One region of the Bradyrhizobium sp. USDA 4472 genome, then DNA from elsewhere that is predicted to be linked to it. Evidence: predicted binding sites of a transcription regulator. Region 1 holds the regulator's gene; the other holds the start of a gene.
The links. The regulator HrcA, encoded in region 1, represses chaperone genes, less so after heat shock. The targets are predictions, from matches to a motif close to GTTAGCACTCNCNNNNNGNGAGTGCTAAC.

Region 1 (14,240 bases):
CCCCTGATGCCAGGGGCGACCCGGCGGAGTACGCTTGGCCTGCTGCTCGGCACGCCCTTGCTCTCGGCCTGCGCCGGCGTGCAGCAGAGCCTCAGCCAGTTTTCCAGCCCGTTCTCCAGCTCCTCGCCGCCTCCGGCCCAGCCGGCCGGTCCGCCACAGCAGGCGACGACCGCGGGCACCGGCGGCGTGAAGGTCGGGGTGATCCTGCCGCTCTCGGCCGCGGGCAATGCCGGGCTTGCGGCGCAATCCATGCGCAACGCCGCCGAGATGGCGCTGGCCGAGTTTCAGAACCCGAATATCCAGCTCCTGATCAAGGACGACAATGGCAGCCCGCAGGGCGCGCAAGCCGGCGCGCAGCAGGCGGTCGACGAAGGTGCCGAGATCATCCTGGGGCCGCTGTTCGCGCAGTCGGTGCCGGCGGTGGCGCAGGTCGCGCGCGCGCGCGGCATCTCGGTGATGGCGTTCTCCACCGATTCCAGCATCGCCGGCCGCGGCGTCTATCTCCTGAGCTTCCTGCCGGAGTCCGACGTCAACCGCATCATCGAATATTCCGCCGGCATCGGAAAACGCGCTGTTGCCGTGCTCGTGCCCGACAATGCCTATGGCAATGTCGTCGAGGCCGCGGTGAAGGCCGCGGTGCCCAGGCGCGGTGGGCGTGTCGTCGCGTTCGAAAGATACGGCGCCGATCGAGCCACGCCGGCGCGCAACGTGGCACAGCAGCTCGGCAGCGCGGACGCATTGTTCATTGCCGATGACGGCGATGCCGTCGTTTCGGTCGCAGACGCGATGACTGCAGCGGGCGCGAATCTGCGCAACATCCAGCTGCTCGGGACCGGCCTGTGGGACAGCCCGCGCGTCTATGCGAGTCCGGCGCTGCAGGGCGGCCTCTATGCCGCGCCGGATCCGGCCGGCTTCCGCGCGTTCTCCGGCCGCTACCGCACCAAATATGGCGCCGAGCCGATCCGCACCGCGACGCTCGCCTATGATGCCGTCGCGCTTGTCGCAGCGCTTGCGCGCACGCAGGGTACGACGCGCTTCTCGGCCGACGTGCTCACGAATCCATCTGGTTTCGCGGGCATCGATGGCCTGTTCCGGTTCCGTGCGGATGGCACCAATGAGCGCGGCCTTGCGGTGATGAAGGTGACGACGGGCGGCGGTGTCGCGGTCGCGGGCTCGCCGAAGAGTTTTGGGGCGTAGTCCTACGCCGCGAGATCCGCGACCACGGCGTCCAGCACCGGAAAACCGCTGCTCGTCACCCGCAACCGTCCCGCCGCATCGACCGTGATCGCGCCTTCCTCACGGAGCAGCGCGATACGTCTGGGATCGAGCGGACGGCCGGACAAGGCCTTGTAGCGCTCGGGGTCGATGCCTTCGGCCAGGCGCAATCCCATCAGCAAGAATTCGTCGGCCCGCTCCTCGCTGTTGAGGAGATCGTCGGTGACGATTCCATCGCCGTTGCTCTCGACCCGCATCAGCCAGGCTTCGGGACGCTTCTCGGTGGCGGTGGCGTGCCTGATGCCGTCGATGTCGAGGCGGCCATGGGCGCCGGGACCGATGCCGGCATATTCCTCACCGCGCCAGTACACCAGATTGTGCCGGCACTCGGCGCCGCGTCGCGCGTGATTTGAGATCTCGTAGGCGGGCAGGCCGAGCTTGTCGCAGGTCTCCTGCGTCACGTCGTAGAGCGCGCGCGCGACCACTTCGTCCGGCGTCTTCAATTTGCCCGCCTGGTGCAGGCCGAAGAACGGCGTGCCTTCCTCGATCGTCAATTGGTAGAGCGACAGATGCTCGGCCGCTTCATCGATCGCAAGGCGCAGCTCGTCCGCCCACATCGCCGGGGTCTGGTCGGGACGGGCGTAGATCAGGTCGAACGAATAGCGATCGAACGAGCGGCGCGCGATGGCGACGGCGTCGAGTGCCTCGCGCGCACTGTGCATGCGGCCGAGCGCTTTCAACGAGGCATCGTCGAGCGCCTGCACGCCGAGCGAGACCCGATTGACACCGGCAGCGCGATAGCCGGCGAAGCGCGTGGCCTCGACGCTGGTCGGGTTTGCTTCCAGCGTCACTTCGACGTCGTTGGCAACGCGCCAGTGCTTGCCGATCGCATCGAGCACCGCGCCGACGGTGGCGGGCTGCATGAGCGATGGTGTGCCTCCGCCGAGGAAGATCGAGCTGACTTCGCGACCGGGCGAGCGCTGCGCAGTCGTTTCGATCTCGCGCGCGAAGGCGGCCGCAAAACGCGCCTCGTCGATGGCGGCGTGGCGGACGTGGCTGTTGAAGTCGCAATAGGGACACTTCGACAGGCAGAACGGCCAGTGCACGTAGACGCCGAACGCATCTTTATCAGCGCGGCTCAAGGCAGATCTCCGCCAGTTTCACGAAGGCCCGGGCGCGGTGCGACAGGCCGAGGCCGAGCGGCGGCAGGCCATGCTTCTCGATGCTGGTCATCTCACCGAAGGTGCGGTCGTATCCGTCGGGCAGGAACATCGGATCGTAGCCGAAGCCGGCGGTGCCGCGGGGTGGCCACACCAGCGTGCCGTCGACGCGCGCCTCGACCTGTTCGAGATGATCGTCGGGCCAGGCGACGCAGAGCGCCGAGACGAAATGCGCTTTGCGCTTGTCCGGCGTGGTGGCGCCGCGCTCCTGCAGCAGGCGCTCGATCTGCGCCATGGCGGCGGCAAAGTCCTTGGACGGACCGGCCCAGCGTGCGCTGTAGATGCCGGGCGCGCCGTCGAGCGCGTCGACGACGATTCCGGAATCATCGGCAAAAGCCGGTAGCTTGGTCGCCTGCGCGGCCGCGATTGCCTTGATCGCGGCGTTGCTGCGGAAATCGCTGCCGGTCTCGTCAGGCTCGCCAAGGCCGAGTTCGCCGGCCGACACCACCTCGATGCCGTGAGGCGCGAGCAGCTCTTTCATCTCGGCGAGCTTGCCGGGATTGTGGGTCGCGATGACGAGCTTTCCGGTGATTCGGCGGTGCATGGGGCTATTGACTACGCCACAGCCAGTTTCTGCAAGTCCACCAGACGCGCGATGCCTTTTTGCGCCAATGCGATCAGCGCCAGGAACTCGTCCTGCGTAAACGGCTCGCGTTCCGCAGTGCCCTGCACCTCGATGATGCGGCCGTCACCGGTCATGACGAAATTGGCGTCGGTTTCGGCTGCCGAGTCCTCGGCATAGTCGAGATCGAGCACCGGCGTGCCCTTGTAGATGCCGCATGAGATTGCGGCGACGTTGTCGCGCATCACGTTGGCCTTGATCATGTTGCGCGACTTCATCCAGTTGATGCAGTCGGCGAGCGCGACCCAGGCCCCGGTGATCGAGGCGGTGCGGGTGCCGCCGTCGGCCTGGAGCACGTCGCAATCGACGGTGATCTGGCGCTCGCCGAGCGCTTCGAGATCGACGATGGTGCGCAGGGAGCGGCCGATCAGGCGCTGGATCTCGACGGTGCGGCCGCTCTGCTTGCCGGCCGAGGCCTCGCGGCGGGTGCGTTCCGAGGTCGCACGCGGCAGCATGCCGTATTCGGCGGTGACCCAGCCGCGACCCTGGCCCTTCAGCCACGGCGGCAGGCGGTCTTCCAGCGTGGCGGTCACAAGCACGTGGGTGTCGCCGAATTTCACGAGGCAGGAGCCTTCCGCATATTTGACCACGCCACGCTCAAGCGTCACGGGGCGCAATTCGTCGGGCGCACGGCGGCTTGGCCGCATGGGAAATCCTCCAAAACTCGCAAGGTCAGGCTGTTCGCGGTGCTTGTAGGTGGGGTGAGGGTGGGCAGCAAGGCTTTTTCGCCCCTGATATCTGCCCCGCAAACGCCACGCTTGTCAGACGCGCCCGGGATGGACAAATTACGAGGAACTGACAGGAGTTAACGTCTGTGGCCCATCACGATCCGATCCATCTGATCGCGCCGCGCGCAGGCCTCGCCCAGCTCAACGAGCGTTCCCGCGACATCTTTCGTCAAATCGTCGAAAGTTACCTCGCGACCGGTGAGCCGGTGGGCTCGCGCAACATCTCGCGCCTGATCGCGATGCCGCTGTCGCCGGCTTCCGTGCGCAACGTCATGGCCGATCTGGAACAGCTCGGTCTGATCTACGCTCCGCATACCTCCGCCGGCCGGCTGCCGACGGAACTCGGCCTGCGCTTCTTCGTCGACGCCCTGATGCAGGTCGGCGATCTCAACGAGTCCGAGCGGCAATCGATCCAGAGCCAGCTCGCCACCGTCGGCCACGCCCAATCGGTCGAGGCGGCGCTGGATCAGGCGTTGACCCGGCTCTCCGGCCTGACGCGCGCCGCGGCGGTGGTGTTGACGCCGAAGTCCAATGCGCGGCTCAAGCACATCGAATTCGTCCGGCTGGAACCCGAGAAGGCGCTGGTCATCCTGGTCGGAGAGGACGGCCAGGTCGAAAACCGTGTGCTGGCGCTGCCGCCGGGGGTTCCCTCCTCGGCCATCACGGAAGCCGGCAATTTCCTCAATGCGCGGATTCGCGGGCGGACGCTCGCCGAGGCGCGGCTGGAGCTGGAAACCGCGCTCGGCGAGGCCCGCGCCGAGCTCGATCAATTGACGCAAAAGGTGATCTCGGCCGGGATCGCGAGCTGGTCGGGCGGCGAGAACGAGGACCGCCAGCTCATCGTGCGCGGACACGCCAATCTGCTGGAAGATCTGCACGCGCTCGAGGATCTCGAGCGTGTCAGGCTGTTGTTCGAGGATCTCGAGACCAAGCGCGGCGTGATCGACCTGTTGGGGCGCGCGGAAACCGCCGAAGGCGTCAGAATCTTCATCGGCAGCGAGAACAAGCTGTTTTCGCTGTCCGGCTCCTCCACCATCATCTCGCCCTATCGGGATGCCGCCGGCCACATCGTCGGCGTTTTGGGCGTCATCGGGCCCACACGGCTGAACTATGCCCGTGTGATCCCGACCGTGGACTATGCCGCCCGCATCGTCAGCCGCCTGCTGGGCGGGCTGACCGGCATTGAGCCGATCACGGGCGCTTGATTTTCGGCGTCCGAAGCACGATATCCGGGCCAGCAAACCTCCCCTTGAGACGAGTTCGAGAAGCAGCCGATGACCGATCCCACCCGGCAACCCGAAGACACGGCCGCGCCGACCGGCGAACCCGTGGTGTCAAAGCCCTACATCATGCCCGACGATCCCGAGCCCGGCTCGGTCGAAACGTTGCAAAAGGAAGCTGCCGAGGCGCGCGACCGCATGCTGCGGACGCTGGCCGAGATGGAGAACCTGCGCAAGCGCACCGCCAAGGAGGTCGCCGACGCCAAGCTCTACGGCATCACCGGCTTTGCCCGCGACGTGCTCGACATCGCCGACAATCTCCAGCGCGCGCTCGATGCCGTTCCGTCCGAAGCGCGTGCTGCGGCCGATCCCGGCCTGATCGCGCTGATCGAGGGCGTCGAGCTCACCGAGCGCTCGCTGCTCAATGCGCTGGAAAAGCACGGCGTGAAGAAGCTCGATCCGCAGGGCCAGAAGTTCGACCCGAACTTCCATCAGGCGATGTACGAGGTGCCTGACGCATCGGTGCCCGCGGGCACCGTCGTGCAGGTCATGCAGGCCGGCTACACCATCGGCGAGCGCGTGCTGCGTCCGGCGCTGGTCGGCGTCGCCAAGGGCGGCGCAAAGCCCGCGCCCGCGGCGAACAGCAACGAAGCGAACTGAACGATATCGAGGAGCGCGCTCGCGCGCGTCTCCTCCTCTTCCTCAAGGTCTGGCAGAGGTGAGCGCTTTATGCGCTCACCGCGATATCCGCGGACTGAATCCGCTTCACGCCGGCCTTGGCCATGTCGGCCCAGGCCTTCGCGAGCGAGCCCTGATTGTCGATGCCGCGGCAGGCGTCTTCCACGACGTAGACTTCAAAACCAGCCTTGCGCGCATCGAGCGCAGTCCAGGCGACGCAGAAGTCCGTGGCGAGGCCCGCGACAAAGACGCGCTTGATCTTGCGGGACTTCAGATAGGCGGCGAGCCCCGTCGTTGTCTTGCCGTCGGCTTCGACGAAGGCCGAATAGCTGTCGACATCCTTGTGGAAGCCCTTGCGGATGATGAGCTCGGCCTGCGGGATCGAGAGGTCTTTCGACAGCGAGGCGCCATCGGTGCCCTGCACGCAATGGTCGGGCCACAGCACCTGCTTGCCGTAGGGCAGGTCGATGGTCTCGAACGGCTTCTTGCCGGAATGCGCTGACGCGAACGAGACGTGGCCGGGCGTGTGCCAGTCCTGCGTCATCACCACGTTCGAAAATGCTTTGGCCATCTTGTTGATCACAGGCACGACCTGCTCGCCTTCCTTCACTGCGAGGCTGCCGCCCGGCAGGAAGCAGTTCTGCACATCGATCACGAGCAGCGCGGATGCATCGTCCGGCTTGATCGAGGCTGCTGCGAAAAGTGCCGATGGCGCGAGGCTCGCGAGTGTGGTGGTCCCCAGCGCGGCCAAGATCTGTCGTCGATTAATCATCGTCCGCCTCCCTCAAGGTTGATCCGGTGGAGGGAAGCCTAGTTCCGTTCGTGTACAAACGAAAGCCCGCAAATGCAGCCGGCCCTGGTGAGGGGATGGGCGCTACCCCTTCGGCTGGATGCCGTCGCGGACGGCGCGGAAGCGGGTGAAGGCGTCGGACCACTGGTCGCGCGGAGCGCTGGCGATGATGCGCAGCGAGGTGCCGCCGCCGAACCGGATCCATTGCACGACCGTGACCGGGGTCTTGTCCTTGCCGCTGACGCCGTCGATCCGGGTCTCAAAGCCGGGCTGGCTGTTGATGCGGATCGGCTCGGACATGGTGACGCGGGACTCGCGCAGGCCGGGGATCTGGAGCGCGGCCTCCTGGGCGAAGCGGGCGCGGTCGTCGGCGGCTTGCGGAGTGGCGCCGATCAGGCCGAGGATCATGAACGGCTTCGATTCATAGCCCGCGCTCTCGTCACCGTCGGCCAGGATGATGCTCGAGCCCGGCACCAGCGTGCGGATGTCCTTGAAGCCGGCGAGATCGGTGATCTTGAACGGCATCAGCCCGAGCTGCTCGTCAGCCGACACCTCCTTGCGCAGGGTGGCGGTCGCAAACATCTGCCGCACCGCCTCGTCGGTGTAGATCTTCGAGGCGTTCTCCGGGACCTGCACCGCGACATAGCCGGAGAAGCCAGTGCCCGGCACGATCATCGAATAGCGCTTCACCAGCGTGTCCCCGGCCTTGCCGCTCTCGGTGGTAAAATAGGCAAGGCCCGCCGATGTCTCGATCTTCTCCGGCTTGACGCCGTTGACGCCGCCCGGATTGGCGTTGAAGGCCGTTGCAACCTCGTTATAGGCCGCCGGCGGCAGTTCGGTGACCAGCACCTTGACGCTGCCGTCCTCGTTCTCGAAGCCCGGGAAGGTCTTGGCCTTGCTCAGCCCGACCAGCGGCACCATGCCGAGACGCAGACCCGGCGGATACACGGCGTCGGCAGCAAGCGCCGGAAGCGCGGAGACAACGATAAGGGCGAGCGCGGCGAGGGGGCGGATCAGCTTCATGGGCACTCTGATTGGTTCATATTGAGGCCGTACGATGGTCGGCCGTTGGCCGCGTTGTCGCGCGAAGCGGCCCCGTGACGAGGCCGTCCGGCCGGTCCGCCTTTTAGCGGGTTTGGTGCGCCGGCAACAGGGCCGGGCCGATCACGGCAGCGGAGACGGCCTGAGCACTGAACCTGTTAACAAATCCTCACCCGCAAGGGCGGTGAAGCCCGGATATGATCTTCCAAAACCCAATGTTTTCACGGTCCAAACTTGCGTTCGGTCCTTGCGGGCTCCTCCCCCCCTCCTATATGAGCCTCAACCATCGCAATATCGCGAATGTTTGATCTTAGGGGGTTTCGGTTCGGGTGCCTTCTGGGCCCAGCCAACCTGCCGCAAAAAGAAGGATATCAGGACCATGGGAAAGGTCATTGGGATCGACCTCGGCACCACGAATTCGTGCGTCGCCGTGATGGACGGCAAGAACGCCAAAGTTATCGAGAATTCCGAAGGCATGCGCACGACGCCTTCGATCGTCGCCGTGACTGATGACGGTGAGCGCCTCGTCGGCCAGCCCGCCAAGCGCCAGGCCGTGACCAATCCAGAGCGTACGTTCTTCGCAGTGAAGCGCCTCATCGGCCGCCGCTACGACGACCCGATGGTCGAGAAGGACAAGAAGCTCGTTCCGTACAAGATCGTGAAGGCTTCGAACGGCGACGCCTGGGTCGAGGCCGACGGCCAGACCTACTCGCCCTCGCAGGTCTCTGCGTTCATCTTGCAGAAGATGAAGGAGACCGCCGAAGCCCATCTCGGCCAGAAGGTCGACCAGGCGGTCATCACCGTTCCCGCTTACTTCAACGACGCCCAGCGCCAGGCGACCAAGGACGCCGGCAAGATCGCGGGCCTCGAGGTGCTGCGCATCATCAACGAGCCGACCGCAGCCGCGCTGGCCTATGGCCTCGACAAGACCAAGGCCGGCACGATCGCCGTGTACGATCTCGGCGGCGGCACGTTCGATATCTCCATTCTCGAAATCGGCGACGGCGTGTTCGAGGTGAAGTCGACCAACGGCGACACCTTCCTCGGCGGCGAAGATTTCGACATGCGGCTGGTCGGCTATCTCGCCGACGAGTTCCAGAAGGAGCAGGGCATCAACCTGCGCAACGACAAGCTCGCGTTGCAGCGCCTGAAGGAAGCCGCTGAAAAGGCCAAGATCGAGCTGTCGTCGACGACGCAGACCGAGATCAACCTGCCCTTCATCACCGCGGACCAGACCGGTCCGAAGCATCTGACGATGAAGCTCACCCGCGCCAAGTTCGAGGCGCTGGTGGACGACCTCGTCCAGAAGACCGTCGAGCCCTGCCGCAAGGCGCTCAAGGACGCCGGCGTCACCGCCGGTGAGATCGGCGAAGTCGTGCTGGTCGGCGGCATGTCGCGCATGCCGAAGGTCCAGGAGGTCGTGAAGCAGCTGTTCGGCAAGGAGCCGCACAAGGGCGTCAACCCGGACGAAGTGGTGGCGATCGGTGCCGCGATCCAGGCCGGCGTGCTCCAGGGCGACGTCAAGGACGTGCTGCTGCTGGACGTGACCCCGCTGTCGCTGGGCATCGAGACGCTGGGCGGCGTGTTCACCCGCATCATCGACCGCAACACCACGATCCCGACCAAGAAGAGCCAGGTGTTCTCGACCGCCGAGGACAACCAGAACGCGGTCACCATCCGCGTCTTCCAGGGCGAGCGTGAAATGGCGGCCGACAACAAGATGCTCGGCCAGTTCGACCTGATGGGCATCCCGCCGGCGCCGCGCGGCATGCCGCAGATCGAGGTGACCTTCGACATCGACGCCAACGGTATCGTCAACGTCTCGGCCAAGGACAAAGCCACGGGCAAGGAGCAGCAGATCCGCATCCAGGCCTCCGGCGGCCTTTCGGAAGCCGACATCGACAAGATGGTCAAGGACGCCGAGGCCAATGCCGCGGCCGACAAGCAGCGCCGCGAGGCGGTCGACGCCAAGAACCATGCCGATGCGCTGGTGCACTCCACCGAGAAGGCGCTGGCCGAGCACGGTTCGAAGGTCGCCGAGACCGAGCGCCGCGCCATCGAGGACGCCGTCAGCGACCTTAAGGAAGCGCTGAAGGGCAGCGATGCCGAGGCGATCAAGGCCAAGACCAACACGCTGGCGCAGGCCTCGATGAAGCTCGGCGAAGCCATGTACAAGCAGCAGGCTGAGGCCGATGCGGCCAAGGACGCTGCGAAGGACGACGTTGTCGACGCGGAATTCACCGAAGTCGACGACGACAAGAACAACAAGAAGTCCGCTTAAAGCCCGAGAGGGTATGATGCGGACGGCTTGGACCCCACACGCTACGTCGGCCTCCCCCCTAAGGGGGGAGGCTTTCGTGTCGGGGCAGACGGGCGATGCGCCCGTTACGATCAATCAATTCCCAGCACTTATGCTCAACGCTCCCATGCGGTCCGCTGCCACGACGCGGAAGGCCGCCCATGTCGTCGCGTGGCGACGTCGTTTCGCTCCGACTTGAATCGCGATCGGATAGACCTGAGTCAGACATGTCCACGTCCACCAAGCGCTGCTACTACGAAACCCTCGAAGTCGAACGCACGGCCGACGAGAGCAAACTGAAATCGTCGTTCCGCAAGCTGGCGATGAAGTTTCATCCGGACCGCAATCCCGGGGACGAGACCAGCGAGGTCAAGTTCAAGGAGATCAACGAGGCCTACGAGGTCCTGAAGGACAAGGACAAGCGCGCGGCCTACGACCGCTTCGGCCATGCCGCGTTCGAGCAGGGCGGTCCCGGCGGCGGTGGCGCCGGCTTCGGTGCGGGCTTCGCCTCCTCCTTCTCCGATATTTTCGAAGATCTGTTTGGCATGGCTGGCCAGCGGGGCCGCGGCGGCCGCGAGCGTGGCGCCGACCTGCGCTACAACATGGAAATCACTCTCGAGGAAGCTTTTGCCGGCAAGACCGCGCAGATCGAGATTCCGGTCTCCGTCACCTGCGAGGCCTGCTCGGGCATCGGCGCCAAGGCCGGCACCAAGCCGAAGGCCTGCTCGACCTGCGGCGGCGCCGGCCGCGTGCGACAGTCGCAAGGCTTCTTCACCCTCGAACGCACCTGCCCCGCCTGCCAGGGCCGCGGCCAGATGATCGAGGACGCCTGCCCGTCCTGCTCGGGCCAGGGCCGCGTCACCCGCGAGCGCACGCTGTCGGTCAATATCCCGCAAGGCGTCGAGGACGGCACCAGGATCAGGCTCGCCGGCGAAGGCGAAGCCGGCGTCCGCGGCGGCCCGCCCGGCGATCTCTACATCTTCCTGTCGCTGGCCCAGCACCAGTTCTTCCAGCGCGACGGCGCCGATCTGCATTGCCGGGTGCCGATCTCGATGGTGACAGCGGCGCTCGGCGGCGAATTCGAGGTGCCGACCATCGACCAGACCAAGGCCAAGGTGAAGGTGCCTGCCGGAACCCAGTCCGCCCGTCGATTCCGCATTGCATCAAAAGGCATGCCGGTCCTGCGCTCCCGCCAGATGGGCGACATGTACGTTCAGGTCGTGGTCGAGACCCCCCAGAACCTCACCAAGAAGCAGCAGGAATTGCTGGTCGAGTTCGAAAAGCTCTCCTCCGGCAACACCCAGCCGGAATCCGAGGGCTTCTTCGCCAAGGTCAAGGATTTCTTCGGCAATCGGGCGAACTGAGCCGGCTTGACCGTATCGGCTTCGGCCTATACGTCTTTATGACCTTTTTCTGACACGCCGCTGTCACGCGGTCCCGTCCGGTCCTGACATGCCATTGCCATCGTCCGCGCGTGCGTTGAAGAAGCCCCGTCTAGATGACGAGGTGCGCTTTCTCAGATCGTGGATCGAAAAGCCCCTCCACATGGGCGCGGTGATGCCGTCGGGCAAGCTGCTGGCCCGGACCATGGCTCACTATGTCGATGTCGATTCCGACGCTCCGGTGGTCGAGCTCGGGCCCGGCACCGGCGCCATCACCTCGGCCCTGGTCGAGCGCGGCGTCGACCAGAAGCGTCTGGTGCTGGTCGAATACAATCCCGGCTTCTGCGCGCTGCTGCGCGACCGCTATCCGCAGGCGACTGTGGTGCAGGGCGACGCCTATCGCCTGCGCGACACGCTCTGGAACGTTCTGAGCGCGCCGGCCTCGGCCGTTGTCTCCGGCCTGCCGCTGGTCACAAAACCGATGCTGACCCGGCTGCGGCTCATTCGCGATTCCTTCATGGCGCTGGCGCCCGGCGCGCCCTTCGTCCAGTTCACCTATGCGGTGGTGCCGCCGATCCCGAAATCGCTGCCCGGCGTGTCCACAGAGGCTTCGGAACGGATCTGGATGAACCTTCCGCCGGCCCGCGTCTGGGTGTATCGCAAGGACTAATTCCGCCGGCTTTCTTCTCTGCGCGGCGGGCTTGTTTCGCCGAACGTATGGAAGCGGATGTCCGCACCGAAAATCCTGGTCATTCCCGGCTCGCTGCGCACCGGCTCGCACAATGCGAAGCTGGCGGCGGTCGCCGCCTATGAGTTCGCCCAGGCCGGTGTCGACATCACCCGCATCTCGCTCGCCGATTTTCCGCTGCCGATCTATGACGGCGATCTCCAGGCCAAGTCAGGCATCCCGAAGCACGCCATCAATCTCAAGCGCATGATCGGCGCACATCATGGCGTGCTGATCGTTTCGCCCGAATACAACGCCTCGGTGCCGCCGCTGCTGAAGAACGCGATCGACTGGGTGAGCCGCGTGCACGATCTGCACGAGGCGCGCGGCGATGTCTTCCGCAACCGCGCCTTCGCACTCGCCGGTGCTTCGCAGAGCCGGTTAGGTGCCGCCCGTGCGCTTCAGGCATTGCGGCTGATCCTGACGTCCTGCCAGGCCAATGTGATCGCCAGCCAATTCACGCTCGCCTTTGCCGACCAGGCCTATGACGATATGGACAGGCTCAAGAGCCAGACCGATAGCGACGGGCTGAAGGAGATGGTGCGGCAGTTGATCGACATTTCCCAACGCATGATGTGAGGTGACATGACGCCCGCCGAAATCGCCCCCAAGGACCGTCTGATCGTCGCGCTCGATCTGCCCAGCGTCGAGGCCGCGGAGGCGATGATCGCCGGGCTCGGCGACAGCGTCACCTTCTACAAGATCGGCTATCGGCTCGCTTATGCCGGCGGCTTGCCGCTGGTCGCCAGGCTTGCCGACAAGGGCAAGAAGGTCTTTCTCGATCTCAAGCTGCACGACATCGGCAACACGGTGGCGCAAGGCGTTGAAAGCATCACCAGGCTGGGCGCAACCTTCCTCACCGTGCATGCCTATCCGCAGACCATGAAGGGCGCCGTCGAGGGCCGCGGCTCCTCGAAGCTGAAGCTTCTCGCCGTTACGGTGCTGACCTCGTACAATCAGGACGATCTGCACGCCGCCGGGTTCCGGCTCGGCGTCTCCGAGCTCGTCGAAGCGCGCGCGGGGCAGGCGCAGACGCTCGGCATCGATGGCCTGGTATCGTCGCCCGAGGAGGCGGTAGCCTTGCGCAAGATCGTCGGACGCAAGATGCATCTCGTCACGCCAGGCATTCGTCCGGCAGGATCGGCCGCCGGGGACCAGAAGCGCGTCATGACGCCGGGCCGTGCAATCGCCGCGGGCGCGGATTATCTCGTCGTCGGCCGGCCGGTGGTGGAAGCCGCCGATCCGAAGGCGGTCGCGGAAGCCATCCAGGCCGAGATCGCGCAGGCACTCGAAGCATGATCCGCAACAGTGTGAAGCGGTTTTTTCTCGCGACAAACGCGGAACGCGTTTGCGCGGAGATCATGCTCAAATAGAACCACCAACGACCAGGGAGAAGAACGATGGCAAAAGGCTACTGGATCGGTCGCGTCGACGTGAGCAATGACGAGGGCTACAAGCCCTACGCTGTGGCCAACGGTCCGATCTTCAAGAAATGGGGCGGCCGCTTCGTCGTCCGCGCGGGCAAGTTCACCACTGTGGAAGGCGCCAGCCGCACCCGCAACGTCGTAATCGAATTTCCGGACTATCAGACCGCCATCGCGTGCTACAACTCGCCGGAATACCAGGCCAATATCAAGGTGCGGCAGCCGCACTCGATCGCCGACCTCATCATCATCGAAGGTTACGACGGACCGCAGCCGTCGGACGGTTGAGGCGTCCTCTCTTGCCGCCCCCCTGGAGAGGAGCATGCCGCGGGCTCATGGGGCCTCGGTTGCCGGAACTGCATCCCGCCGCTACAACGGCGCTGAGAGGATCACACCATGTCAGACATGCGCTTGATTGTTGCCGGAGCCGGTGGCCGGATGGGCCGCGCCCTGGTGCGGGCGATTGCCGACAGCAAAGGCGCGGTGCTGGCTGGCGCGCTGGAGGCGCCGGGCTCGGAGCTCTTAGGCAAGGATGCCGGCGTGCTCGCCGGTCTGCCTGAAAACGGCATCAAATTGTCCGCCGACCTCTGGGCGATGTCCAAGGACGCCGACGGCATCCTGGATTTCACTGTGCCGGCCGCAACCATCGCCAATGTCGCGATCGCGGCCGAGCGCGGGCTGGTCCACGTCGTCGGCACCACCGGGCTTTCGGCCTCGGACAATGCCGTGATCAAGAGCGTCACCAACCGCGCCGTCGTGGTGCAGTCGGGCAATATGAGCCTGGGCGTCAATCTCCTCGCCGCCGTGGTCAAGCGCGTCGCCAAGGCGCTCGACCAGAGCTTTGACATCGAGATCGTCGAATCCCATCACCGTATGAAGGTCGATGCGCCCTCC
Region 2 (14,240 bases), 1.1 Mb from region 1:
ACCGCGACAACGAACCTTTCCTGCGGCGGCTCGCCGGGCGCGGCTTCTACGCGCTGATCAATTGGGGCGCCCGCCAGAAAATCCCGGAAGACGCCGGCGACTTCCGCTTGCTGTCGCCCCGCGCGGTCGCGGCCCTCAGGCAGCTGCCGGAGCGCAACCGCTTCTTCAAGGGACTGGCAAGCTGGATCGGCTTCCGTCAGATCCGCGTCGACTATGAGCCAGCAGAGCGTGTCCACGGCGTGACGACGTTCAGCGCCGCGCGCCTGCTCGGCCTGTCGATCGAGGGCGTCACGTCGTTCTCGGTCGCGCCCCTGCGCTTTGCCAGCCTGCTCGGCGTGCTGCTGGCCGGCATCGCCTTCCTGTTCGGGCTCTCGATCCTCTGGGAAGTGTTCACGACGGGCAAGCAGGTGCCCGGCTATCCCTCGCTGGTGGTCGGCCTGATGACGATCGGCGGCGTGCAGCTCATCATGATCGGCATCGTCGGCGAATATATCGGCAAGATCCTGTCCGAGCTGAAAGCGCGTCCGATCTACTTCGTCGCCGAGCACAGCGAAAAGCACTTCGAGGCCGACAAGGCCACCGACGCGCCGAACAGGACGGCGGCCGAATGAGCGCGGCTGCGGCAGCGCCGCGGCGGATCTGGCTCTGCGCCGACGATTACGGCATCAGCCCGGGCGTCAACCGCGCCATCCGCGACCTGATCGAACGCGGCCGCCTCAATGCGACCTCGGTGATGATGGTAGGTCCCGCGATCGCGCCGCACGAGGTCGAGACCCTTCAGGCCGTAGCGGAGGCAAGCCCGCGCTGCGCGATCGGTTTGCATGTGACCCTATCGGCGCCATTCCGGCCGCTCACCATGCATTTCCGTCCGCTCGACGGCGACATGTTCATGGCCTTTCCAAAGCTGCTGCGCGCCGGATTGATGCGGCGGCTCGACAGCGAATTTTTTCGCAACGAGGTGCGGGCACAGCTTGCGGCCTTTGCCGAAGCCTTCGGCCGCGCGCCCGACTTCGTCGACGGCCATCAGCATGTGCAGTTGTTTCCGCAAGTGCGTGACGGCTTTGTCGAGGCCGTCGCGGAGATCGCGCCGAAGGCATGGGTGCGCCAGGGCGGCCGGGATCTGCCGCTGGCGCAACGGCTGACGTCTCCAAAGGCGATGGTGCTCGATATCCTCAGCGCGCAATTCCGCAAGCGTGCGGGGCGCGCCGGTCTCGCATTCAATCCTGCCTTTGCGGGGGCCTACGACTTCACGCGGGCGGCTGATTTCGGCGCGCTGATGCGCCAATTCCTCGAGGGTCTTCCCGAGGGCGGCCTCGTGATGTGCCATCCGGGCTTCGTCGACGAGATCCTCACCGGTCTCGACCCGATGACGGACGTCCGGGAGCGCGAGCATGGCTATCTCGCCAGCGACGCCTTCGCGCAGCTGCTCGCGACCAGTCATGTGACATTGGGATGAAAGCGGCGAAAGCCGAGCCACGGGCCCATTTGTCGCATACCGAAATTTAATCCGGCGGCCACTGTTGGGGCCACAATGGAACCCTACATCCCGCTTGCGCTTGTTTCGCGCGAGGGAGATGACCATGACGCCGCAGGAACGCCAGCTCGTGGACGAGCTTTTCGACCGGCTTTCGAAGCTGGAAAATGCACCGCGCGATCCCGACGCGATCGCCGCGATTTCGGACGGCTTGCGCAAGGCGCCGGGCGCGGTCTATGCGCTGGTGCAGACCACGCTGCTGCAGGACGAGGCGCTCAGGCGCGCCCATAACCGCATCCAGGAGCTGGAAGCGGCCCATGCGCCGGAGCAGCCCCAGTCCGGCGGCTTCCTGGATACGATGCGCGACACGCTGTTCGGCTCGAGTCCGTCGCGCGGCTCGGTTCCGAACGTGCCGCCGCGCGAGCAGCGGCCGGTCTGGAACAGCGGCCAGGCGATGCAGCAGGCCCAGCCGGGCTACGGCCAGCCGCCCTATGGACAGGCTTACGGGCAAGGTCAGGGGTATGGACAAGGTTACGGCGCCCCGCCGGTCGGTGGTGGCGGCGGCTCGTTTCTCGGCACCGCGGCGGCAGCCGCCGCCGGCGTGGTCGGCGGCTCGCTGCTGCTCTCCAGTATTCGCGGCATGATGGGCGGCGGATCGCATCAGGCTTTTGGCGACACCACCATCATCGAGGAACGCGGCGGTGGCGGTCCCTGGGGCGGCGACCAGTCCGGCGGCTCGCTCGCGCGCGATGCCGGCCTCGATGACATCGGATCGAACCGGGATTCCCGTCAGGGCTTCCTCGACCAGGGATCGAACGATCAGGACAACAACGACCAGAATTTCGACAACAACGACGACGGCAATACGGACGTCGCCGACGACAGCGATTTCGGCGGCGGAGACGACGGCGGCAGCGATTACGCGTGAGGCTGCGCCAGCGCCAAGCAGAAACGGCCGCCGGCGAGGCGGCCGTTTTTATTGGAAGGTCAGGCGCTCACATCACCACGACCTTGGTGCCGACATTGACGCGGCCGTAGAGGTCGATGACGTCCTCGTTGCGCATGCGGATGCAGCCGGAGGAGACGTTGGTGCCGATGGTCCAGGGCTCGTTGGAGCCGTGGATGCGGTAGAGCGTCGAGCCGAGATACATCGCACGTGCGCCGAGCGGATTTTCCGGACCGCCTTCCATGTGCCTGGGCAAATCGGGGCGGCGCGCGATCATTTCCGCCGGTGGCGTCCAGTCCGGCCATTCGCGCTTGGCCGTGATCGACTTCACCCCGGTCCAGGTGAAGCCTTCGCGGCCGACGCCGATGCCATAACGCATCGCGCGGCCGTTGCCCTCGACGAGATAGAGGAACTTGTTGTTGGAATCGACGACGATCGTGCCGGCGCTTTCCTTGCCGCTATAGTCGACAACTTGCTTCTCGAACTTCGGATCGAACGGACGCTGGCGCGGATCGACCGCTTCCTGCTGGTAGCTTGCGCCCTGCTGATATGCACCCTGCATCTGCGGTTCGCCCATCGACGGCATCCGGCGCGGATCGGCATAGGCCGGCTGCTGCTGATAGATCGGCTGTTGCGGCGAATAGGCCGGACCGCGGCCGGGACCATCGCCGAACAGGAACTCGATGAAGCCGCCGCCCATGTTGGCATTGGAGGCGACGCGCATCGGCGCCGGAGCGACCTGCCGCTGGTAGAGCACTGCAGGCGGATCGTTCGGCACGCTGTTGTCGAAGGCGCTCGCGCTGGTAGCGCCGACAATGAAGGCGCATGCGCTGCCGAGCAGCGCGACAGACATTTTCTTGAACATCGACGTACTCTGTACTGTTTCGTCTCGTTGCATTCGCCGCCGAACGCGCTGGCTGTTGGCGTCCTCGACGTGGTCAATAAAGAGCAAACTCCGTTTCGTTTGGTAAACGCAGCGGCCGTTTCGATTCACCACGTCGCGAACGGCGGTGCAATTGGCGATCAGCGTTTATTTTCGATGAAGCGCAAAGCCTCATGGTTAATCGCGCGTTTGCACGCCGTCGCACGCGGCCGCACCACACTTCCGGACGTGAACCTCGTGTTAAATTGCTTCTGCCTACAAAGACGCGTGAGTGAGGTGGGGGAGTATCCTGATGGCTGTTCACCGCAAGCGTTTTCGTGTCGAGGATATCGCCGGTGGCGAGATGCCAGTTCTGGACGTAACCGACGAGTCGGGCCCGATGCATACCGAGATCATGGCAGAGCTGCGCGCGATCCGCGCACAGATGGCCCGAAGCGGTCAGCCCGCGCTGCCGCCGAGCGAAGGCGTCGTGGCGCAGGAAGTCGCGGAGACGCGCGCGTTGCTCGACACCTACCGGGCCCAGATCGAGCAATGCGAGAAGCTGAAGGTCGAGCTCGACCTCATTCATGACGCCATCGACCGCACCAAGCGCGAGATCGCGACCCTGCACGGCAAGAGCTTCGACGGCGGCGAGATGGCCAAGGTCAATGGCGAGCTCGGCGCGGTGGTCGGCGGTACCGAGCAGGCGACCCAGCAAATTCTCGAAGCGGCCGAATCGATCGACCAGGCCGCGAGCGCCATGTCCAAGGTGCAATCGGCCGACCAGCAGAAGCGGCTCGCCGACGACATCCAGGAACGCGTCATCTCGATCTTCGAAGCCTGCAACTTCCAGGACCTGACCGGCCAGCGCATCAGCAAGGTCATGAACACGATGAAGTTCATCGAGCAGCACATCAATTCGATGATGGACATCTGGGGCGGCGTCGACGCCATCAAGTCCCACGCGCCGGTGCCGGTCGACACCCGCAGCGAAGACGAAAAGCTCCTCAACGGTCCGAAGCTCGCCGGCGACGTCGGTCACGCCTCGCAGGACGACATCGACGCGCTGTTCGACTGAGCGAACGCGGCATACCGAAGTAAAAACGCCGGCGGGAGCCGGCGTTTTTTGTTTTGGGCTGTCATTGCGAGACCCTTCCTTCTTCCCTTGCGGGAAAGGGGACGTCAGACATCAGGCCCGCGGCGCGCAACGAACGTAGACCATGTTGCCGTAGCGGGTGGCGGCGTCCTTGTCGACGAAGCGGGTGATCATGACGCGACCGTCGAAGGAGACGACCTCGCGATCCAGCTCGCCCGGCGTCGGGCCGGGGGGGCCGATATAGTTCTTGCCGCTCGGCGAGCCCTTCAGCCGCAGCTCCTGCGGCGTCGCCTGATCGGCGAGATGCATGATCACGCCGCCGGAGGACCCGGCGCCGATCACGTAGGGATTCTTGCACTGGGCCCGCGCGGCCGCTTCGGTGCGGGCGCGGTCGGCCGGGTTCTGGAACGAGGCGAGGCCCCAACGGCCGACGATCTCGTCGGCGCGGATGGAGGCCGGCATTTCCGGCCCGGTGCCGGGCTCAGCCTCGGGCGCCGGCTGGGACGACGAGAAGGACGGCAGGCTCATGCCGCCGCCGCAGGCACCCAGCAGCAGCGCAAGGCAAGAGGCCGCCGCCAGATTGGCAACCGTGCGCGCGTGAGCTGAACTGATCATGGCATTCCCCCAAGCAAGCCTTTGGCCGCGCCCCTCTCGCAGCCAAGCGCAAAACCGCTGCCGGAGCAATGACGTCCTACTACACGCCGGCGCTCCGAACGAATTTCTATTGCCACCATCCTATATCCGCCTCACCAATCGCTTAACCACCTTTGCTTGACAGGATCGCGGCCAAGCCATATTTCCGTGGCGCACTATTAGCACTCGGAAAGCCCGATTGCTAAGCGCGCCGTGCGACCCTCGGGAGGGGGAACGGCGGCGCCGCCCCCACCCACTTCCGCTGCTTTCAGAGAAGCGAGCCTCCAAAGGGAAACGTCATGGCTAAGTCCAAATTTCGTCCGCTGCATGACCGTGTCGTGGTCAAACGTATCGACGCCGAGGAAAAGACCAAGGGCGGCATCATCATCCCCGACACCGCCAAGGAAAAGCCGTCCCAGGGCGAAATCGTCGCCGTCGGCCCCGGCGGCCGTGACGAGGCTGGCAAGCTGATCCCGATCGACCTCAAGGTCGGCGACCGCGTGCTGTTCGGCAAGTGGTCGGGCACCGAGGTCAAGATCGACAACGAAGATCTCCTGATCATGAAGGAGTCGGACATCATGGGCGTAATGGCCTAAGGCCATCTGCCTGAACAGCCGCTGAATGTCATGCCCGGATCATCAGGTCCGGGCATCCATCATTCCGCCTGATATCACCACGCACGACACATCACGAATGAACAGGGATTGCAGAACATGGCTGCCAAGGACGTCAAGTTTTCCGGAGACGCGCGCGATCGCATGCTGCGCGGCGTCGACATTCTCGCCAACGCCGTCAAGGTGACGCTCGGCCCCAAGGGCCGCAACGTCGTCATCGAGAAGAGCTTCGGCGCGCCCCGCATCACCAAGGACGGCGTCACCGTCGCCAAGGAGATCGAGCTCGAGGACAAGTTCGAGAACATGGGCGCCCAGATGGTGCGTGAGGTCGCCTCCAAGACCAACGATCTCGCCGGCGACGGCACCACCACCGCGACCGTGCTGGCCCAGGCCATCGTCCGCGAAGGCGCCAAGGCGGTTGCCGCCGGCATGAACCCGATGGACCTCAAGCGCGGCATCGACAGCGCGGTTGCGGCCGTCGTCAAGGACATCGAAAAGCGCGCCAAGCCGGTCGCCGCCTCCTCCGAGGTTGCCCAGGTCGGCACCATCTCGGCCAACGGCGACGCCGCCATCGGCAAGATGATCGCCCAGGCGATGCAGAAGGTCGGCAACGAGGGCGTCATCACCGTCGAGGAAAACAAGTCGCTCGACACCGAAGTCGACATCGTCGAGGGCATGAAGTTCGACCGCGGTTATCTCAGCCCCTACTTCGTGACCAATCCCGAGAAGATGACCGCCGAGCTCGAGGACGCCTACATCCTCCTGCACGAAAAGAAGCTCTCCGGGCTGCAGGCCATGCTGCCGGTGCTGGAAGCCGTGGTGCAGTCGGGCAAGCCGCTCGTCATCATCGCCGAGGACGTCGAGGGCGAAGCTCTCGCCACCCTGGTCGTCAACCGCCTGCGTGGCGGCCTCAAGGTTGCCGCGGTGAAGGCGCCGGGCTTCGGTGATCGCCGCAAGGCCATGCTCGAAGATCTCGCGATCCTGACCGGCGGCCAGCTGATCTCCGAAGACCTCGGCATGAAGCTCGAGAACGTCACGGTGAAGATGCTGGGTCGCGCCAAGAAGGTCGTGATCGACAAGGAGAACACCACGATCGTCAACGGTGCGGGCAAGAAGCCCGACATCGAGGCCCGCGTCGGCCAGATCAAGGCCCAGATCGAGGAGACCACCTCGGACTACGACCGCGAGAAGCTGCAGGAGCGTCTGGCCAAGCTCGCCGGCGGCGTCGCGGTGATCCGCGTCGGCGGCGCGACCGAGATCGAGGTCAAGGAGAAGAAGGATCGCGTCGAGGACGCGCTCAACGCCACCCGCGCCGCGGTGCAGGAAGGCATCGTCCCCGGCGGCGGCGTGACCCTGCTGCGCGCCAAGAAGGCCGTCGGCCGTCTCACCAACGCCAATGCCGACGTCCAGGCCGGCATCAACATCGTGCTGAAGGCGCTGGAAGCCCCGATCCGTCAGATCTCCGAGAACGCGGGCGTGGAAGGCTCGATCGTGGTCGGCAAGATCCTGGAGAACAAGTCCGAGACGTTCGGCTTCGACGCCCAGACCGAGGACTATGTCGACATGATCGAGAAGGGCATCATCGATCCCGCCAAGGTGGTGCGCACCGCGCTGCAGGACGCCTCCTCCGTGGCCGGCCTGCTGGTGACCACCGAAGCGATGGTCGCCGAAGCCCCGAAGAAGGACGCCTCGCCCGCCATGCCGGCCGGCGGCGGCATGGGCGGCTTCTAAGCCCATCCTGACCTGACGATGTTGCGAAGGCCGCCTCCGGGCGGCCTTCTTTTTTGCCGATCGTGGGCCGTGCTACTACGGTGGCGCCCGATTCCATTCGTTCGAGGATTTCGTCAATGCGCGCGCTTCTGTTTTGCCCGACGGCTGTTTTGGCGTCCCTGCTGGTGATTTCGCCAGGGCTCGTGTCCGCCCAGATGAAGCTGTCGCCGAAGGCCGCGGCACCCGGCGGCGTGGAGACACGCTACTTCACCTCGATCGACGGGCTGATGGACGGCAACGCCGACGTGATCCTGAAGGAGACGCGGCAGGGCAAGACGGTTACCGCGGCCGTGCTCGACGTCTGCTATCCCGTGGCGAAGAATTCCGACCGCAAGGACCGCTTCGTCGTCAATCTCCAGGTCTCCGGCCAGACGCTGACCGGCACGACCACGAGCCTCGGCGCGAAGGCGCCTGTCACGGTCAAGCTCACCCGCAAGCCGACCGGCGACACGTTCGAATTCCGCGGCCAGATCGGCATCGGTCAGGCCGTGACGGAGGTGACCTCGCCCGACAATGCCGATCTCAGCGAGAAGGAATTCTTGGACAACCAGACCACCGACGACGGCATCACGCCGCAGCCGAAGGATTTTACCGAAGTCTCGCCCGAAGCGATCGCCGTCAAGGTCAAGCTCGATGCCGCGACCGACTTCCTGAAGAGCCTCAAGGGCCAGGACGTCGAGGTGACGCTGGCAAGTCTCTCCGTCGGCTGCGACGCGCTGCGTGCCGGCGAGCAGACCATCAACATGTCGGTCGATCCTGAGCACGCGGCGGCGCTGCTCGCGAAATTCAAGGCGATGCCGGGCGTCACCGCCGCCGGCTGGACCGCGGGGCTCGTGGAGATGGATCGCACCATCCGCATCGGAGCCGCCGATTGGCGCGACGGCGACAAGATCAACCGCGACAAGCTCGCCACCGCGATCGCCGGCGTGCTGAGCAAGACGCTCGCGGCCAAGCCGGTCTCGCAGAGCTTCAGCGCCTCAACCGGCAAGCTCAAGCTCGTCTTCAAGCGGCCCAACCAGGATTTCCCGGCGCTCGAGCTCACCGACACGATCGAGGTTGCGGGCCTCGTCTCCGCCGACAAGCCAGGAGCAACCGACAAGCTGATCGTCTGGATCGGCAGTCCCTCGACCACGACCGCCGACGAGAGCACCGGCGCCAAGCTCAACGTATCCGACGAGGCGGCAGCCGACGAGGAAGGCGACCAGCCCGACGACGACGGCTCGGTGGATGCGCTCACCCGGGAACTGAAGGGCCAGCGCTGGGACGCCGACAAGTCGGTCTGGAAGTAGGCGAAGCTCTCGTGCCCCGACGCAGCGCAGCACCCCAGTGATGCGCCTTGTCCGGGACACGAATGAGCGAGCTAATTCCCGTTCTCGCGGAAACGCAGCGTCTTCGGGCCGATCAGCGTGAGCATGTCGCCCTGGCGCTTCCAGGTCTCGACGGCGGCGAGCGCCGCGACGAGATCGTCATCGGCCTGGGCCTTGGCCGGCGGACAGGACCGATCCTGAATTGCGCCGGGAACGAAGATCACGGTGTTGCCCGCCACCGAGAATTGACCCTTGCCGCCCTTGCACCAGAGTTCGAGCACGACCTCGCCATTGTCGCCGATCTCGAGGTTCGGGATGCGCTTCGAGCCGGGCTGCGGCACGGCCTCCATCGTCATCTCGGTGCCGAAGGGAAAGCCCTCTTCCGCACGCGCGACCGCGGACATCACAAGCAACGCCGCCGCGCCACACACCATCTGCTTCAACGACACCATGAGACCTCTCGACCGACCCGATTTGCCGGGTCTTCTATAAGAGGAAGAAGCCTTTGAGAAGGTTCGTGGGTTCACGACACAAAAATCCCCGCCGGAAAGGTCCAGCGGGGATTTGCGTCGAAGCCGCCCGTCGCCTGCTACTTCAGGACGAGCTCCGTGAACGGATAGACATAGGCTTGCAACGTCACGAACACACCGACGAGGCAGGCCAGCACGATCGAGTGCCAGAACACGAAACGCAGGATCGTGCCTTCGTGGCCGTACCAGTTGGTGGCGGTCGAGGCGACGACGATCGATTGCGCATCGATCATCTTGCCCATCACGCCGCCGGACGAGTTCGCCGCCGCCATCAGGATCGGCGACAGGCCGAGCTGCTGCGAGGTGATCTTCTGGAGGTTGCCGAACAGGATGTTCGACGACGTATCGGATCCGGTCAGCGCCACGCCCAACCAGCCGAGCAGCGTGCCGAAGAAGGGATAGAGCACGCCGGTTGCGGCAAAGGCGAGTCCCAGCGTCGCGTCGACGCCGGAGAGGCGCGTCAGCGTGCCGATCGCGAGCATCGCCGAGATCGTGATCAGCGAGATCGCACAGAGCCTTATGGTGCGGCCGTATTCAACCAGCAGCCGGCCAGGACCGACGCCCATCAGGAAGCCAGAGATGATCGCCGCGATCAGCATGCCGGTGCCGGTGAAGGACAGATAGGTGAAGCCGAACACCGCGGCTTCCTTGGTCGGCGCGGGCGCCACCGGCGGCATCTTGTTGATCATCTGGTGCAGCTCAGGGACGGCGTAGTTCCAGGTGAAGATGCCGTTCGCCCAGGTCTTGAAGGCACCATTGCCCCAGATCAGCATCACGACGCAGACGATGAACCACGGCAACAGCGCGCTGAGGAGCTCAGCTTGCGTCAGCGGCGTCCTGTCGAGCGATTTTGCCGAGGCCATGGTCGCTGCCGATTCATCACGTCCGCGCAACGCCGGCGACAGCCACAGCTGCTTCGGCTGCCAGACCTTCAGGAACAGGATCAGCGCGCCCATCGAGATCAGCGACGCGCCGATGTCGACGATCCAGGGATTGACGAAGTTCGAGATCACGAATTGCGGGACCGCGAACGTCACGCCGGTAACGAGGATGGCCGGCCAGACGTCTTTCATGCCCTTCCAGCCCGCGAACGCCCACACCACCCAGAACGGCACGATCAGCGAGAACAGCGGCAATTGCCGTCCCACCATGGCGCCGAGAATGTAGGGATCGAGCCCGGTGACGGAGGCGAGGCCCTGGATCGGTGTGCCCAGCGCGCCGAAGGCAACCGGCGCGGTGTTCGCGATCAGGGACAGGCCGGAGGCCGCGAGCGGCGAGAAACCGAGACCGATCAGCACGGCGCCGGTGATCGCCACCGGGGTACCGAAGCCGGATGCACCCTCGAAGAAGGCGCCGAACGAGAAGGCGATCAGCAGCAACTGCAGGCGCCGGTCCTCGGTGACGCCGCCGACCGCGCGCTTGAGCAGCTCGAACCGCCCGGTCGTCACCGTCACCTGATAGAGGAAGATGACGTTGAGAACGATCCAGCCGATCGGAAAGAAGCCGGTCACGATGCCCAGGATCGAGGCGCGGATCGACATGTTCACCGGCATGGTGAAAACGAAGATCGTGATCAGGTTGGTCACGATCACGGCGATGATGGCTGCGATGTGAGCCTGAACGCGCCCGCTCGCGATCAGGACCAGCAACGTGACGACGGGTACCGCCGCCGCCATCGTCGACAGCACAGGGCTGTGCAGCGGGTCATAGATTTGATTCCACATGGTCTTCCTCCCCCACGCATGTGTACGGCAGGCGGCCCGCGTGGACAGCCGAGCCTGCTTGGCGCTGGAAGCGATAACCCCCGAGTTGAACGCGAATTCCTCGCGAGAACCGCGGTTCCCGCCCGCTCACAAGCTCGCGAAAAGCTGGAGGCCCCCCACCCCATGCCGTTGTGCCCATGCTAGGGTTGCGAGCCGCGGCTCGCCAACGCAAATTGCACGACTTGCGACTTTAGTCTAAGCGCGCCCCTCTTCTGCCATGGCCTCGGCCGCTTGGTTTTTGGGGCCGCCGTGAATATCCCTCAGGAGATCCCACTCTGTGAACAACATCCGCGCCACGCTCGCGACCGTCTGGCGAATCGCCATCCCTTATTTCCGGTCGGAGGACAAATGGGCCGGCGGCGGCCTGCTCGCCGCCGTCATCACGATCGAGCTGGCGCTGGTCGCGATCGACGTGCTCGTGAACCAGTGGCAGAACCGGTTCTACAGCGCGCTCCAGGCGAACGACCTCGACGCCTTCGTGACGCAGATCTGGATCTTCATCGGACTCGCCTCGGTCTACATCGCGCTGGCCGTCTACAAGCTCTATCTGAACCAATGGCTGCAGATCCGCTGGCGCCAATGGCTGACACGGCACTATCTCGGCGAATGGCTCCAGGGCGCCACGCACTATCGCATGCAGCTCAAGGGCGATGCCGCCGACAACCCGGACCAGCGCATCACGGAAGACGTCAAGAACTTCGTCGAGCAGACCCTGACCATCGGCCTCGGCCTGCTCTCGTCGATCGTGACGCTGTTCTCTTTCGTCATCATCCTCTGGGGTCTCTCCAACGCCGCGCCACTGCATTTGTTCGGCACCGACTACATGATCCCGGGCTATCTGTGCTGGGGCGCGCTGATTTACGCGATCTTCGGCACCGCGCTGACCCACTGGATCGGCGCCCCGCTGGTCAACCTCAATTTCGAGCAGCAGCGCTATGAAGCCGACTTCCGCTTCAACCTCGTCCGCGTCCGCGAGAACTCCGAGCAGATCGCATTGCTGAAGGGAGAAGGCGCCGAACGCAGCCGCCTGCTGGATCGCTTCGGCTTCGTGATCGGCAATTGGTACGCGATCATGAGCCGGACCAAGCGCCTGACGATGTTCACGGCGAGTTATCAGCAGGCCGCGGTGATCTTTCCCTACGTGCTGGTCGCGCCCGCCTTCTTCGCCAAGAAGATCCAGCTCGGCGACATGATGCAGACCGCATCGGCGTTTTCGAGCGTGCAGGGTGCGCTGTCGTTCTTCGTCGTGGCTTATCGATCGCTCGCGGAATGGCGCTCGATCGTCGCTCGTCTCGACGGCTTCGAGATGTCGGTCGCGACAGCGGCAAACGTATCGGCGCATGAGCCGACGATTGAACTGAAGGCAGCGGGCGGCAGCCGGAATATCGGCCTCGACAAGCTCTGCGTGAACCTGCCCAACGGCGCGCCGCTGGTCGCGGCCGACGGTTTCGCCATCCAGACGCCGGAGCGGGTGCTCGTGACCGGACCGTCGGGCTCCGGCAAGTCGACGCTGTTCCGCGCCATCGCGGGCATCTGGCCATTCGGCACCGGCAGCATCGTCATCCCCGCGCAGGCGAAGCTGATGATGCTGCCGCAACGCCCCTATTTCCCGGTCGGTGCATTGGGCGACGCGGTGATCTACCCGGCAGCGCCCGGCGCGTTTCAGGCGACCCGAATCAGGGACGCGGTGACGTCAGTCGGCCTGCCCGACCTCGCCGAGCGGCTCACTGAGGAAGGCCATTGGAACAGGATGCTGTCGCTCGGCGAGCAGCAGCGCTTGGGGCTTGCCCGCGCGCTGCTGCATGCGCCGGACTACCTGTTCCTGGACGAGGCCACCGCCTCGCTCGACGAGCCCTCCGAGGCACGGCTCTACAGGTTGCTGACGGAAAGGCTGCCGCAGGCCACCATCGTCTCAATCGGGCATCGCTCGACGCTCGATGCCTTCCACACCCGCAAGGTGACCATGGTGAAGGACGGCGCGATCCATGTGCTGGGCAATGGCGGCGCACCGGCCGAGCCGGAGCCAACTACGGCGCGCTGAGGCGCGTCCCTCGTCGTCGGCTGTCGCGCCGAAAGAACGGATGGGCCGCTTCCTCGCCCCCCTCCGAGCGCCCCCAACTCGGGCCTCGTCATTGCGAGGAGCTCGCGACAAAATTGCGAAGCAATTTTGCGCTGATGCGACGAAGCAATCCGGACTGCTTCCGCGGAGGGATACTGGATTGCTTCGTTACGCTCGCGATGACGGAGCGCCCCAAGACAAAAGGGCGGCAGATTGCTCTGCCGCCCTTGTTCGGATCGCTTCGGGAAGAAGCCTACTTCAGGTTCGTCATCGCCGTCAGGTCGAAGGACAGCTTGGCGATACCGGCGGCGCCGCACCAGTTGGAGCCGACGCCAGTCGGGTTGATGGCGGTGATATTGTTGGAGCCCGAACCATTGAAGGCGCTGGTGAAGGCGTTGCAATTGCCCTTGTTCAGGTCGGTGTCGGAGTAGCGCAGATCGAGCGTGAACACCTTGTAGGTGAAGCCGACGCCGATGTTCCAGGTGTTGTAGTCGGCGTACTTGATGCCGTTCGGAAACGGACCGGCAAAGCCGGGATTGGTGAAGGTGGTGCCGTAGAACGCATCGCTGGTGCCGAGGAATTGGCGACCGAATTCACCCGACACATACATGCCGACGCCGCTCGAGCCGAAGATCGTGCTGGGCGCGGTGTACTTCGCGGTGATCGAGGCGTAGTCGCCCCAGGCGCCGGAGTTCAGGAAGTTCGGCGAGTAGTACTCGTTCAGGCCGACCGCCCAGTTGTCGTTGATGGTGTAAGTCATCTTGCCGTAGACTTCGAAGAAGCTGACGTCCTTCTTCATGACGTTGCCGTTGGCAAGGAAGATCGTGTTGGCGCTGACCGGGCAGGAGCCGCCGCCGCCGGGGACGTTGTCGGCGCAGTTTCCACCTGGATAGAGATAACCCCAGACGCCGATGTCGAAGGCAAACGCGCCGAAGGTCGGGCGGATACCGCCGTAGACGTCGATTTCAGCTGCGGCCCGGTTGGCAAAGGAGATGCTCTCACCCGACAGGCCGACATAGAGCTGCAGGTCCTTGGTGACATTGTAGCGCGGCTCGAAATAGGCCGCGACCGACGGCTTGTGGTTCGACTGGGTCACGCCACGGAAGATGTAGTCGTTCATGGCCGCGCCGCCGAAGGCGATATCCCAGGGATCGAACGCGGGCGCAGGGGGAGCCTTCACAGCCTT

Region 2: a site for HrcA is predicted at 5,190-5,218, ahead of ACVWZ4_RS16855 (co-chaperone GroES). Genes of this name have one in related genera too.

The regions. Positions count from the first base shown of each region.
Region 1 is NZ_JBSSAM010000001.1:2,536,992-2,551,231, reverse strand. It holds gene ACVWZ4_RS11630 (penicillin-binding protein activator) at 1-1,197, shown strand, start outside; gene hemW (radical SAM family heme chaperone HemW) at 1,200-2,357, opposite strand; gene rdgB (RdgB/HAM1 family non-canonical purine NTP pyrophosphatase) at 2,344-2,979, opposite strand; gene rph (ribonuclease PH) at 2,991-3,704, opposite strand; gene hrcA (heat-inducible transcriptional repressor HrcA) at 3,872-4,990, shown strand; gene grpE (nucleotide exchange factor GrpE) at 5,060-5,665, shown strand; gene pncA (bifunctional nicotinamidase/pyrazinamidase) at 5,733-6,455, opposite strand; gene ACVWZ4_RS11595 (hypothetical protein) at 6,558-7,496, opposite strand; gene dnaK (molecular chaperone DnaK) at 7,894-9,795, shown strand; gene dnaJ (molecular chaperone DnaJ) at 10,041-11,177, shown strand; gene ACVWZ4_RS11580 (class I SAM-dependent methyltransferase) at 11,266-11,865, shown strand; gene ACVWZ4_RS11575 (NADPH-dependent FMN reductase) at 11,923-12,501, shown strand; gene pyrF (orotidine-5'-phosphate decarboxylase) at 12,508-13,221, shown strand; gene ACVWZ4_RS11565 (DUF1330 domain-containing protein) at 13,323-13,634, shown strand; gene dapB (4-hydroxy-tetrahydrodipicolinate reductase) at 13,743-14,240, shown strand, end outside.
Region 2 is NZ_JBSSAM010000001.1:3,644,371-3,658,610, reverse strand. It holds gene ACVWZ4_RS16885 (glycosyltransferase family 2 protein) at 1-611, shown strand, start outside; gene ACVWZ4_RS16880 (ChbG/HpnK family deacetylase) at 608-1,456, shown strand; gene ACVWZ4_RS16875 (DUF2076 domain-containing protein) at 1,581-2,402, shown strand; gene ACVWZ4_RS16870 (L,D-transpeptidase) at 2,470-3,285, opposite strand; gene ACVWZ4_RS16865 (protein phosphatase CheZ) at 3,596-4,360, shown strand; gene ACVWZ4_RS16860 (hypothetical protein) at 4,472-4,993, opposite strand; gene ACVWZ4_RS16855 (co-chaperone GroES) at 5,311-5,607, shown strand; gene groL (chaperonin GroEL) at 5,725-7,356, shown strand; gene ACVWZ4_RS16845 (hypothetical protein) at 7,473-8,684, shown strand; gene ACVWZ4_RS16840 (META domain-containing protein) at 8,756-9,154, opposite strand; gene ACVWZ4_RS16835 (L-lactate permease) at 9,292-10,956, opposite strand; gene ACVWZ4_RS16830 (ABC transporter ATP-binding protein/permease) at 11,273-13,036, shown strand; gene ACVWZ4_RS16825 (TorF family putative porin) at 13,308-14,240, opposite strand, start outside.